Regions from separate parts of the Pseudocolwellia antarctica genome, predicted to be linked through region 2. Evidence: predicted binding sites of a transcription regulator. Region 2 holds the regulator's gene; the other holds the start of a gene.
The links. Region 2 encodes NrdR, which represses ribonucleotide reductase genes. Its sites were predicted from a motif close to AAACACNANATNTNGTGTTT; they were not measured.

Region 1: nrdA (class 1a ribonucleoside-diphosphate reductase subunit alpha) is a predicted target of NrdR. The motif match lies at 4,254-4,273, and genes of this name have one in related genera.

Annotation. Positions count from the first base shown of each region.
Region 1 is NZ_CP187926.1:1,776,593-1,783,386, forward strand. Features, by position in the region: gene gyrA (DNA topoisomerase (ATP-hydrolyzing) subunit A) at 1-2,217, opposite strand, end outside; gene ubiG (bifunctional 2-polyprenyl-6-hydroxyphenol methylase/3-demethylubiquinol 3-O-methyltransferase UbiG) at 2,597-3,307, shown strand; gene ACPUVN_RS07785 (HAD-IA family hydrolase) at 3,315-3,971, shown strand; gene nrdA (class 1a ribonucleoside-diphosphate reductase subunit alpha) at 4,362-6,635, shown strand; gene nrdB (class Ia ribonucleoside-diphosphate reductase subunit beta) at 6,724-6,794, shown strand, end outside.
Region 2 is NZ_CP187926.1:3,027,896-3,034,689, reverse strand. Features, by position in the region: gene ACPUVN_RS13105 (ATP-binding cassette domain-containing protein) at 1-378, shown strand, start outside; gene ACPUVN_RS13100 (ABC transporter permease) at 375-1,538, shown strand; gene glyA (serine hydroxymethyltransferase) at 2,339-3,595, shown strand; gene nrdR (transcriptional regulator NrdR) at 3,752-4,207, shown strand; gene ribD (bifunctional diaminohydroxyphosphoribosylaminopyrimidine deaminase/5-amino-6-(5-phosphoribosylamino)uracil reductase RibD) at 4,211-5,401, shown strand; gene ACPUVN_RS13080 (riboflavin synthase) at 5,445-6,104, shown strand; gene ribBA (bifunctional 3,4-dihydroxy-2-butanone-4-phosphate synthase/GTP cyclohydrolase II) at 6,115-6,794, shown strand, end outside.

The DNA.
Region 1 (6,794 bases), 1.3 Mb from region 2:
TTCGTCGTTTTCTAACTTCATTCCACGAACACCTGTTGCGTTACGACCTACAGGCTTAACAACAAAGTTTTCATCTTCAGGCTTCTTCTTACCTTCAGTAAAGCGTACTACTTTACCAGCGTCAGAAAATAGCATGATGTCGTTATCGCCATTCGTAATATTAACACCGATTAACGTATCATCTTCACGTAAGTTAATAGCAATAATACCATTAGCTCTTGGACGAGAATATTCTGTTAAACGAGTTTTCTTAACCGTACCTGATGCAGTAGCCATAAAGATGAACTTGTCTTCTTCATATTCGCGTACAGGTAGAATAGCCGTAATTCTTTCGTCAGACTCTAATGGAAGAATGTTAACAATAGGACGACCTCTTGCCGTTCTGCTTGCTAATGGTAATTGGAATACTTTAAGCCAATACATTCTGCCTTTGTCTGAGAAACAAAGAATAGTGTCATGTGTGTTAGCAACAAGAAGTCTTTCAATGAAATCTTCTTCTTTCATTTTAGTAGCAGCTTTACCTTTACCACCACGACGCTGTGCATCGTAATCAGCTAAAACTTGGTACTTAACGTAACCTTCATGAGAAAGTGTCACAACAACATCTTCTTCAGTGATTAAGTCTTCCATTGATAAATCATGAGAAGCATCAGAGATTTCAGTTCTACGTTCATCACCAAAGTCTTCACGAATAACTTCTAACTCTTCACGGATAACTTCCATTAAACGTGTAGGAGTCGCTAAGATATGTAATAACTCAGCAATAACATCAAGTAGCTCTTTGTATTCAGCTAAAATCTTCTCGTGTTCTAGACCCGTTAATTTATGTAAACGTAAGTCTAAAATAGCTTGAGCTTGTGGTACCGTTAAGAAGTACTTGTTGTCTCTAATACCAAACTCAGGTTCTACCCATTCAGGGCGAGCTGCATCGTAACCAGCAGCTGAAAGCATGTCTGCAACATTACCTAATTCCCAGCCTTGAGAAACAAGCTTTTCTTTTGCTTCACTTGGTGTAGGAGATTGCTTAATTAGCTCAATAATAGGATCTATATTCACTAATGCGATTGATAAACCTTCAAGGATATGAGCTCTTTCACGTGCTTTGCGTAGTTCGAATATCGTACGACGAGTTACTACTTCACGGCGATGAAGTATAAACGCTTCAAGCATTTCTTTTAGGTTAAATAATTTAGGTTGGCCATTAGTTAATGCCACCATATTTAAACCAAAAGACACTTGCATTTGAGTTAGTTTGAAAAGGTTATTTAAAACAACCTCGCCTACTTCACCACGTTTAATTTCAATAACCATGCGCATGCCGTCTTTATCAGACTCATCACGTAAAGCTGAAATACCTTCTAAACGTTTTTCTTTAACAAGCTCAGCCATTTTTTCAATCAGGCGAGCTTTGTTAACTTGGTAAGGTAACTCATGAACAATAATGGTTTCTTTACCTGAATTCTCATCCACTTCTATTTCAGCAAGTGCGCGAATTTTTATTTTTCCGCGACCTGTTCTGTAGGCTTCTTGAATACCTGCTCGACCACTGATAATACCTGCAGTAGGGAAATCAGGACCAGGAATATATTCAATGAGTTCTTCTACAGATAAATCGCTATTTTCGATAAGCGCTAAACAAGCATTGATAACCTCAGTTAAATTATGAGGAGGAATGTTTGTTGCCATACCTACCGCAATACCTGAAGTACCATTAACTAATAAGTTAGGGATACGCGTAGGCATTACCGCTGGGATATGTTCAGTGCCGTCATAGTTTGGAACAAAGTCGACGGTTTCTTTATCTAAATCAGCAAGAATAGAATGTGCAATTTTCGACATTCTAATTTCGGTATAACGCATTGCAGCAGCTGAATCGCCATCTACAGAACCGAAGTTACCTTGCCCATCTACCAGCATATACCTTAGTGAAAAAGGTTGCGCCATACGTACAATGGTATCGTATACAGCAGTATCACCATGAGGGTGATATTTACCAATTACGTCACCAACAACACGAGCTGATTTTTTATATGGTTTATTGAAGTCATTACCTAGTACGTTCATAGCGAATAAAACGCGACGATGCACTGGTTTTAATCCATCACGAACATCAGGTAATGCACGGCCTACGATTACGCTCATTGCGTAATCTAAATAGGAGCTTTTTAATTCATCTTCAATATTTATTGGAGAAATATTGTTAGCCAAATCGGTCATAAATCGATGGTTCCCTTAACTTAGAACAAAATCAAAATTTTCGAAATTATAGTTATAATTAACACGGCATACTAACATAAAATTTTACAAGACAATACTGCTTTATCAACCTAGATTATTTTACAATTAGAGAAACAAACAAATAGTCATAACTCAATGTTTTTTAAAATAAAAGGCACTATCTAAAAATGTTGGATATTTAAACAATATTACAAGGTAAAATAGCCTTGTTTATATTTCACACAACCGTATTTAATGAATACTATATATAAGCAGAAAAAAACCAAACGACACAATAAAATAAGGTAATGAACTAGGTTTGATTACCTTTTTGATTTAGAATCAGGTTAATGAAAATATTTAGCTAGAGCCTTATAAAATGTCTAATAGTGTTAATGTAAATTTTGATGAAATAGAGAAGTTTGAAAAAGTAGCCAGCCAATGGTGGGATTTAACAGGTGACTTTAAACCACTTCACCAAATCAACCCTCTTCGTCTTCAGTTTATTATTCAGCATATTGAAAATATTTTTGATAAAAACATAATCGATGTAGGTTGTGGTGGCGGTATTCTTAGTGAAAGTTTAGCTAAGTTGGGCGCTAACGTTACTGGCATTGATATGGGAGAAGAACCTCTCAATATTGCAAAGCTACATTCATTAGAATCGAATATTAAAGTTGATTATCAAAAAATCACCGCTGAAGAAAAAGCTGTAGAATGCCCTGAAACGTTCGATGTTGTAACCTGTATGGAAATGTTAGAGCACGTTCCAGATCCCGCATCAATTATCGCTGCATGTGCAAATATGGTTAAACCAAACGGTTTTGTTTTCTTTTCAACATTAAACAAATCAATTATGTCTTACCTAATGGCTATAGTAGCAGCTGAAAAAGTGCTTAAGATAGTTCCTGATGGTACACATGAGCACAAATCATTTATTCGCCCTTCTACATTAATCGCATGGGCTGAAGATAATAACTTAAAGTGTATTGATACCGCTGGCATTCATTACAATCCAATTACAGAAAATCATAAGTTAACATCTAATCTCGATGTTAATTACATTTTATGTTTTCAAAAAGTAAGCTAGGTAACCTATGAATAAGCATAAAGGCGTATTGTTTGATCTAGATGGCACTTTATTAGACACCGCTAATGACTTAGGTGAAGCATTAAATCATGTTTTAATATCTAAAGGTCTTAAAGCGGTTGATAGAGAAACTTATCGCCCTATAGCTTCTGATGGTTCTAAAGGTTTATTAGAGTTAGGCTTTGGTGATCGCCTTAGCGAATTTGATTTTGAAGAGCTAAGAGTATCCTTTCTCAATTATTATGAAGAAAACATCGCCGTTCATACATGTCTCTACCCAGGTATTGAAGATTTACTGTCTTCACTAAATGATTTGAATATCCCTTGGGGCATAGTAACCAATAAGCCCGAATATTTAGCTCAAATCTTAGTCCCTCAATTCCCACAATTTAAGCAATGTAAAACGTTAATTGGTGGCGATACCTTACCTGAGCGTAAACCACACCCTGCTCCTGTATTATTTGCCGCTGAAAAAATAAATTGTGCCCCAACAGATTGTATTTATGTAGGCGATGCTCCGCGAGATATAGAGTCAGGAAACAGAGCAAATATGCATACAATTATTGCAGAATGGGGATACATTTTAGACAAAGAAGAATGCAAAAACTGGCAAGCGGACGTAATCACGCTAAACCCACTGGATATACTGGCGACGATAAAATAATCAAGTGTTCAAATTATGAAATATTTGGTAAAAATTTGACCTGCTGGTAAACATAACGGGTTGTTGAAAATACAAGCAAACAAAACATTTTTTCAAAATAAATAATGAACGTAATTAAATTTAAAAAAAGCATTGCGTTCTTTATAAATCAAAAATAAAAAGCCTTACTAAGTTAGTTGTTACTAACACGAGTTTTCATACCCTAGAAAGTACCTAAATACACATAATTTTAACACTTGCATTAGACGTCAAACCTCACTATCTTGTGATCTGTTTTTATAAAACCCCAAGATGTAGTGTATTTATTACACATTCGAACTAGCGGTTAAATAATAATTGTAAATGTTCAAAACTGAACATACGGAACTATAAATTACTAACAGGTCTTTCATGAATAACAATCTTTTTGTTACCAAGCGCAATGGCGAAAAAGAGCCCATTGATTTAGAAAAAATCCATAAAGTTATCGACTGGGCAGCAGCAGGTCTTGATAACGTTTCTGTATCTCAAGTTGAGTTGAAGTCACACATTCAATTTTACGATGGAATAAAAACAGAAGATATTCATGAAACCATAATTAAATCAGCAGCTGATTTAATTTCTGAAGAAACACCTGATTATCAATTTTTATCTGCTCGTTTAGCTATTTTTCACTTAAGAAAGAAAGCCTACGGTAAGTTTGAACCACCTAAACTTTACGAGCATGTTATTTCTCTTGTGGCATCAGGAAAATATGATCAGCACTTAATCGCTGATTATACAAAAGATGAATTTGAAGCAATGGAACAATTTTTAGATCACCGTCGTGACCTAAACTTTAGTTATGCTGCTGTTAAACAGTTAGAAGGTAAATACCTTGTTCAAAACCGTGTAACAGGTGAAATTTATGAGAGTGCACAGTTCTTATATGTACTAGTTGCTGCTTGTTTATTTGCAAAATATCCAAAAGAAACACGCTTAAAGTACGTTGAAGGCTTTTATAACGCGATTTCTCTTTTCAAAATATCATTACCTACACCTATTATGTCGGGTGTAAGAACACCTACACGTCAGTTCTCATCATGTGTACTTATTGAGTGTGGCGATAGCTTAGACTCAATTAACGCTGCTTCAAGCTCTATTGTTAAATACGTATCGCAACGTGCTGGTATTGGTATTAACGCAGGTAGAATTCGTGCATTAGGTAGTTCGATAAGAAATGGTGAAGCTTTTCATACAGGTTGTATTCCATTTTTCAAACACTTTCAAACAGCGGTTAAAAGTTGTTCTCAAGGTGGTGTACGTGGTGGTGCAGCAACATTATTTTACCCGCTATGGCATTTAGAAGTTGAAAGCTTATTAGTATTAAAAAATAACCGTGGTGTTGAAGAAAACCGTGTACGCCATTTAGATTATGGTGTGCAGTTCAATAAAGTAATGTACCAACGCTTAATTAAAGGTGAATCAATCACTTTATTTAGCCCAAGCGATGTACCTGGTTTATATGATGCGTTTTTTGAAGACCAAGACGAGTTTGAAGCCCTTTATACTAAATACGAAGCTGATCCAACTATTCGTAAAAAGTGCATAAAGGCAATTGAATTATTTACTTTATTTGCTCAAGAAAGAGCGAGTACAGGTCGTATTTATTTACAAAATGTTGATCACTGTAATACTCACAGCCCATTTGATCCTAAGCAAGCACCTATTAGACAAAGTAACCTTTGTTTAGAGATTGCTTTACCAACGCAACCAATGAATGACATTAATGATCCAAATGGCGAAATAGCCCTTTGTACCCTTTCTGCATTTAACTTAGGTGCGATTGAAAGCTTAGACGAACTAGACGGCTTAGCTGATTTAGCGGTACGTGCTTTAGATAGTTTATTAGACTACCAAGACTACCCTATGCCAGCAGCTAAAAATGCAACCGTTGGTAGACGTACATTAGGCATAGGCGTAATTAACTATGCTTACTACCTAGCTAAAAATGGTTTGTATTACTCTAACGGCAGTGCAAATAACTTAACGCATAAAACTTTTGAAGCTATTCAATACTACTTACTAAAAGCAAGTAACAACTTAGCTAAAGAAGTAGGTGCTTGTCCTAAATTCAATGAAACTCGCTTATCAAAAGGTATCTTACCGATAGATACTTATAAAAAAGAAATCGATAACGTTGTTAATGAAGCATTGCATTTAGACTGGGAAGCTTTACGTAAGGATATCGTAGAATTTGGTGTTAGAAACTCAACGGTTTCAGCGCTAATGCCTTCAGAAACATCGTCTCAAATATCAAATGCAACAAATGGTATTGAACCACCACGTGGGCTTATCAGTATTAAAGCCAGTAAAGATGGTGTTTTAAAACAAGTTGTACCTGAATACGCACGATTAAAAGATAACTACGAATTACTATGGAATATTCCAAGTAACCAAGGTTACTTAGAGCTAGTTGGCATAATGCAGAAGTTTATCGACCAAACGATTTCTGCAAACACAAATTATGATCCATCACGTTTTGAAGGTGGAAAAGTACCAATCAAGCAAGTATTGAAAGATATTTTAACAGCTTATAAATTAGGTGTTAAAACAATGTATTACCACAATACAAGAGATGGTGCAGCCGATAGCCAAGTAGAAATTGAAAGCGAAGACTGTGAAGGCGGCGCGTGTAAGATTTAATAAGCACTTGTCAGTAAGAAAATTATAACAAGCTTTACTCGTAATATATTTATATCAAATTGATGTTTGATATTTTCAGGGAAAATAAATGACGTATACAACTTTTAATCAATCGGCTCACAATGCTTTATTAGAGCCAATGTTTTTCGGGCAAAGTGT
Region 2 (6,794 bases):
TTAGAGATGGAAGAACTTGCTCACCGTAAAACCCAAGGTTTTTCTCAAGGTCAACGAATGAAGGTGACTTTAGCGCAAGCTTTAGTACATCAACCTCAAAACTTTGTATTGGATGAACCAACGCGTGGCTTAGATGTTATGAGTACGCGGGTATTGCGAAATCATTTAGCTAAGTTTAGAGATAAAGGTCACTGTATTTTGTTTTCATCTCACGTTATGCAAGAGGTTGCGGCTTTATGCGATCGCGTCATTATAGTGGCAAACGGTAAACTTGCGGCTCAAGGTACACCTCAGGAACTATGTGACTTGGCAGGTGAAAAATTATTAGAAGATGCCTTCGTTAAATTGATTGGTTCTGACGAAGGAGTTGCTGCATGATCCAGTTTAAGGCGTTATTAACAAAAGAATTTAAAGAAGCTTTTAGAGATAGGCGCGCACTTATGGTGGCCATGACCATGGCGATGTTAGCACCTGTTATGATTTTAGTATTGTCGAAAACCATGATCAAAGAGATGGTGGAAACCCCACCTGTATATTTAAATGTAACAGGCGAAAGTTTTGCGCCTAAGTTAATGACTCAGCTTAAACAAAATAATATTTTTTCATTAACAGACGCCCCTGAAAATTTAAAGGATCTTTGGCAAGAGCGTAATATTGAATTAATGATCCCTGATGATTTTGTTGAAAATATGCAAGAAGGGCGAGTGATCACTATTACTTTACGAGCTGATTTTAGCGAGAAAGCATTAAACTCACCCATTCGTCGTGTTAAAAATGAGATCAGCCTTTATGGTCAAAGTATTGGAGCCAAGCGTCTTATAGTTCGTGGTATTGATCCTCGTCTTTTAAGACCTATCAATATTAACGACCAAGATACTTCTCAACCGAATAGTAATGCGATGTTCATTTCATTAATGTTAGGTTTATACGTATTAATGGCGGCCTTTATGTCGGGTCTTTCTGTAGCTATTGATTCAAGTGCTGGCGAGCGTGAACGAAACGTATTAGAAATGTTGCTATGTCAGCCTGTTAGCACATTCAAAATAGTATTAGCTAAGTTGTGTTGTGCCAGTACTATTTCAATAATAGGTGTAACCTTAACCTTGGTATTAACGTCTTTCTCGGTGAGTTTTGTTGATTTAACTAAGATAGGAGCCACCTTTAACTTAGATATTTATATGGTTTTATTCTTAATTCTACTCTTATTACCTATCAGCTTTTTTGCCTCAGCTTTACAGTTGTTCGTATCTTTTCAAGCTAAAAGCTTTAAAGAAGCGCAGTCAACAGTGAGTATGATCATTATGTTACCCGCGATGATCCCTGTGGCTTTAATGTTTATTGATGATAAACCTGCATGGTTAGATTGGTTACCTGTTTCAGGTCAGTCACTACTCATGGACGATTTATTTAAAGGTTTAGCGATCAACTGGGCGGCTTTTGCTGGAACCGCTATTGTAACTATAGGTATAACAGCGGTTTTAGTGACTGTACTTTCTTTACGTTTAAAATCAGAGAAAGTAGTTTTAGCGCTAAGCTAGGGTTAACTTAGATTATTCTTATAGCGCAACCATGCACTATGCAAGGCTATATTTCTGAATTTTTTCAGTGCTATAGCCTTAATGTTATATTTTACTCTGTACAACACACTGAAACCTCCTTTAAACATTAATTGACTAAATAACCTGAGATCGGCTTAATATATTCTTCTCTAACAGCTACTTTTACTTGCTTCATCGTTAAATTTACTTGCAATAGGCTAGCTATTGACGCGAAATTTGCCTTGAAGAAAGAAAAACTATCAAGCTAGAGTCTGTTGATCTTTCAGGGTTAAATTTTATTAGTCATAATTTCAATGAATTGAAAACATCTTAAATCAAGTTCAGGTTAAGTAGTCAGTATATTATTCGTTGTATTGTTTCATTGTTCGTATTATATTCAGCTTATTGTTTGAATGTAGGTGTTTCTGTATTTTTATCAGACGTAAACTTATCTGATTATAGAAACGCTTTACAAACTAAATACTGACTTTTGGTGAAAATGTAGAGATCTTAAAGTGCTGATATAAGCCAAGTGTTGGCAGGTAGGCAGCATAGATTACTCGTTAGCTGATGTTTTTTAATCAATAGCTTAATAAAATAGTTGAATCGATTATTTTATTCGAACTATTAAGGTATAACCGATTACTAAATCGACTAACATTATCCCTTAATATTTATATATTTTGCATATACAAAATTACAAGATTCAGGCAAAATACTGCCCATAAATTTTATTGTTTTTTATTGAATGTACCCCACAGCCTAAGATGATTGACTGGCTGATTACTTGAGGATTTAACATGCTTACACGTGACATGAACATTGCAGATTTTGATGCTGAATTGTTTGAGGCTATTGCCAAAGAAACAGTTCGTCAAGAAGAACACATCGAACTTATCGCTTCAGAAAATTACTGTAGTACTCGCGTACTTGAAGCTCAAGGCTCTCAGTTAACAAATAAATATGCTGAAGGTTACCCTGGCAAACGTTATTACGGCGGTTGTGAGTTTGTTGATATTGCTGAGCAATTAGCTATTGACCGTGCTAAAGAACTTTTTGGTGCTACATACGCGAATGTTCAACCACATGCTGGTTCACAAGCAAACGCAGCAGTTTTTCAAGCGTTAGTAACACCAGGCGGAAAAGTATTAGGTATGAGCTTAGCTCATGGTGGTCATTTAACTCATGGTTCACATGTAAACTTTTCTGGTAAGTCTTATGAGGCTTTCCAATACGGTTTAGATCCAGAAACTGGTGATATTGATTACGTAGAATTAGAGCGTTTAGCTGTAGAACATAAACCAGAAATGATTATTGGTGGTTTTTCAGCGTTTTCAGGTATTGTTGACTGGGCTCGCATGCGTACTATCGCAGACAAAGTTGGTGCATATTTCTTCGTAGATATGGCTCACGTTGCTGGTTTAGTTGCTGCTGGTTTATACCCTAACCCAGTTCCACATGCTCATGTAGTTTCAACAACTACACATAAAACATTAGCTGGCCCACGTGGCGGTTTAATTGTTTCTGCATGTGATGATGAAGACATTTACAAAAAATTAAACAGTGCTGTATTCCCTGGTGGTCAAGGTGGTCCTTTAATGCACGTTATTGCAGCAAAAGCAGTAGCATTTAAAGAAGCTTTACAACCAGAATTCAAAGTTTATCAGCAAGGCGTTTTAGACAACGCTAAAGCTATGGTTGCTGTACTTCAAGGCCGTGGTTACAAAGTTGTATCAAACAAAACTGATAACCATTTATTATTATTAGACCTAATTGATAAAGACATTACTGGTAAAGATGCAGATGCTGCATTAGGTAAAGCTCATATCACAGTAAACAAAAACTCTGTTCCAAACGATCCTCGTTCTCCGTTTGTTACTTCAGGTTTACGTTTAGGTACGCCAGCAATTACACGTCGTGGTTTTGGTGTTGAAGAGACTAAAGAATTAACAAGCTGGATTTGTGATATTCTTGACGATATTACTAACGAAGAAACTATTACAACGGTTCAAGCTAAAGTTAAAGAGCTTTGTTCACGTTTCCCTGTTTACGGTTAATACGTAAAACAGAACAGTAGTTTGAATTGTTAATATCGAATAGAATGGCCGCATTAGCGGCCATTTTTATTTATTAAATTCATTTTATTTAGTTATTTAGCTCTATATTCAAAATGATTAAGTAAAATGTTTTAACACCAGTTGTAGGATCACACCATGCATTGTCCTTTTTGCTCTGAAACAGAGACTAAAGTTATCGATTCAAGATTAGTCGCTGACGGACATCAAGTTAGAAGAAGACGTGAATGTTTAGCTTGTAGTGAACGTTATACAACGTTTGAAATAGCTGAACTTGTTATGCCAAAAATCATTAAACGAGATGGTTCAAGAGAACCGTTTAATGAAGACAAAATGCGTAATGGTTTAGTGAGAGCTTTAGAGAAAAGACCTGTAAGTGTCGAGAATGTTGAACTTGCTATTAATAAAGTAAAGTCAGCATTACGAGCAACAGGTGAACGTGAAATTTCAAGCGAAATGCTAGGTAATACGATTATGGAACAACTGAAAGATTTAGATAAAGTGGCTTATGTTCGCTTTGCTTCAGTTTACAAGTCGTTTGAAGACATCAAAGAGTTTGGTGAAGAAATTGCTCGTTTAGGCGATGAAAAATAACTTATGAAAAGATTCACAGCATTAGATTATGAGTATATGCAAAGAGCTTTGTCTCTAGCAAAAGGTGCTCATTATACAACGTCTCCTAATCCGAGAGTGGGCTGTGTACTTGTTAAAGATAATGAAGCTGTAGGTGAAGGTTATCACGTTAAAGCAGGGCAGGGTCATGCTGAAGTGAATGCTCTGATGCAAGCCAAGCAGGCAGGTAAAAGTACTATAGGCGCTACGGCTTATGTAACTCTTGAACCGTGTAGTCATTATGGCCGAACTCCACCTTGTGCTGAAGGTTTAATTAAAGCGGGTGTAAAACACGTAATTGCGGCTATGGTGGATCCAAATCCTCAAGTTTCAGGTAATGGTTTGAAAATGCTTGAAGCCGCAGGTATAACTACACAATACGGTTTATTAGAGCAAGAAGCTAAAAGCTTAAATGTTGGTTTTATTCAATTAATGACAACTAAATTACCTTATGTTCGTTGTAAATTAGCGTCGAGCATTGATGGTAAAATCGCCATGTCTAGCGGTGAAAGTAAGTGGATCACAGGATCTGCAGCGAGACGAAATGTACAACGCTTACGCGCACAAAGCTGTGCTGTTATTACTGGAGCTGATTCTGTTTTAATTGATGATGCTAAAATGAATGTGCGTTGGAGTGAGTTAGGCGATCTTAAAAATAGCTATGCACAAGAAAGTGTACGCCAACCTATTCGCGTTATTATCGATTCTCAAAATAGATTAACGCCTGACTTAGCGCTTTTTTCTATTGAATCACCTGTAATTATATTCACTCATAACATTGAAAACAGCCATAAATGGCCACATTTTGTAGAACATATCAGTGCTCCTTTTAATGATGAGTTAGAAATCACTCAGTCAGCAATAAATAATTTAGAAACACAAAGTACAGCGCCTAAAAAATTAAACTTAAAGGCTGTTTTATCTACCTTAGGTAAACGTGGTTTGAATGATGTGTTGATTGAATCGGGTGCCCGACTAACTGGAGCATTTGTAGGGCAAAACTTAGTTGATGAGTTTATTCTTTTTCAAGCGCCTAAGTTAATGGGAGCAGACGGAAAAAGTTTACTTAATATGAATAATATTCAAGCTTTATCAGAAGCTAAAAAACTAACTTATACTGATGTGCGTATGGTAGGCGAAGATATACGCATAACAGCGAAAATACATAAAAACTAAAGTCAGAAGACTTATTAAATAGCTAAACTAACAAGAGTTACTCATGTTTACTGGAATAATAGAAGCAGTTGGTCAAATAAATACCGTACAAGTTAATGCGCAAGGCGCTAGAATATCAGTATCAACAGGCTTGCTGGATATGCAAGATGTTAAATTAGGTGATTCTATTGCCACTAATGGTATTTGTTTAACGGTTGTTGATGTAAGTACAAGTACTTTTAGTGCTGATGTTTCAAATGAAACGTTAAAGCGAACAGGCTTTGCTCATTACAAAAGTGGTCAAAAAGTTAATTTAGAAAAAGCTATGTTACCAACGACTCGTTTCGGTGGTCATATGGTTTCTGGGCACGTAGATGCTTTATCTGAAATTGTCGCAATAGAACATGATGGAAATAGTATTCATTATTGGGTTGCGATGCCGAATGATATAGCCGCGTATATTGCTGAAAAAGGTTCGATCACTATTGATGGTACAAGCTTAACGGTTAATGGGTTAAGCGACAGTAAATTTAGACTAACGGTTGTACCACATACAACGCAAGAAACGATTATTAGCAGCTACAAAGTCGGCTCTAAAGTAAATGTAGAAGTTGATTTAATAGCGCGCTATATAGAAAGGTTACTTACCAATAAAACCGCTGAGAATACTCAGCAATCTGGTGTTACACATGATTTGTTAGCACGTAATGGTTTTATCAAATAAAGAGGTTGATATGAAATTAAATACCCCACAAGAGATTATTGATGATATCGCTCTGGGTAAGATGGTTATCTTAATGGATGACGAAGATCGTGAAAATGAAGGTGACTTCATTATGGCTGCTGAAAAGGTAACACCTGAAGCAATCAACTTCATGGCAACTCATGGTCGTGGTTTGATTTGTATGCCTATGTCAGTAGAAAAGTGTGTTCAGTTAAAACTGCCGTTAATGGTAGATAATAACAATGCACAATTTAGTACAAATTTTACCGTATCTATTGAAGCTGCTGAAGGTGTTACTACAGGTATTTCAGCTGCAGACCGTGCTAAGACTGTATTAGCGGCTGTTGGACCTAATGCTAACCATTTAAGTATTGTTCAACCTGGACATATTTTTCCTTTAATGGCTAAAGATGGTGGTGTTTTAAATAGAGCGGGTCATACCGAAGCTTCTGTTGATTTATCTCGATTAGCTGGGCTAGAAGCTGCATCTGTTATTGTTGAAATTTTAAACGAAGATGGCAGCATGGCACGTCGTCCAGATCTTGAAGTTATTGCTGAAAAGCACGACATAAAAATGGGCACGATTGCCGATTTGATTGAATACCGTAATGCAAATGAAACAACAATAGAACGTGTTTCATCATGTAAATTACCAACTGCTTTTGGTGAGTTTGATCTTACCGTATTTAA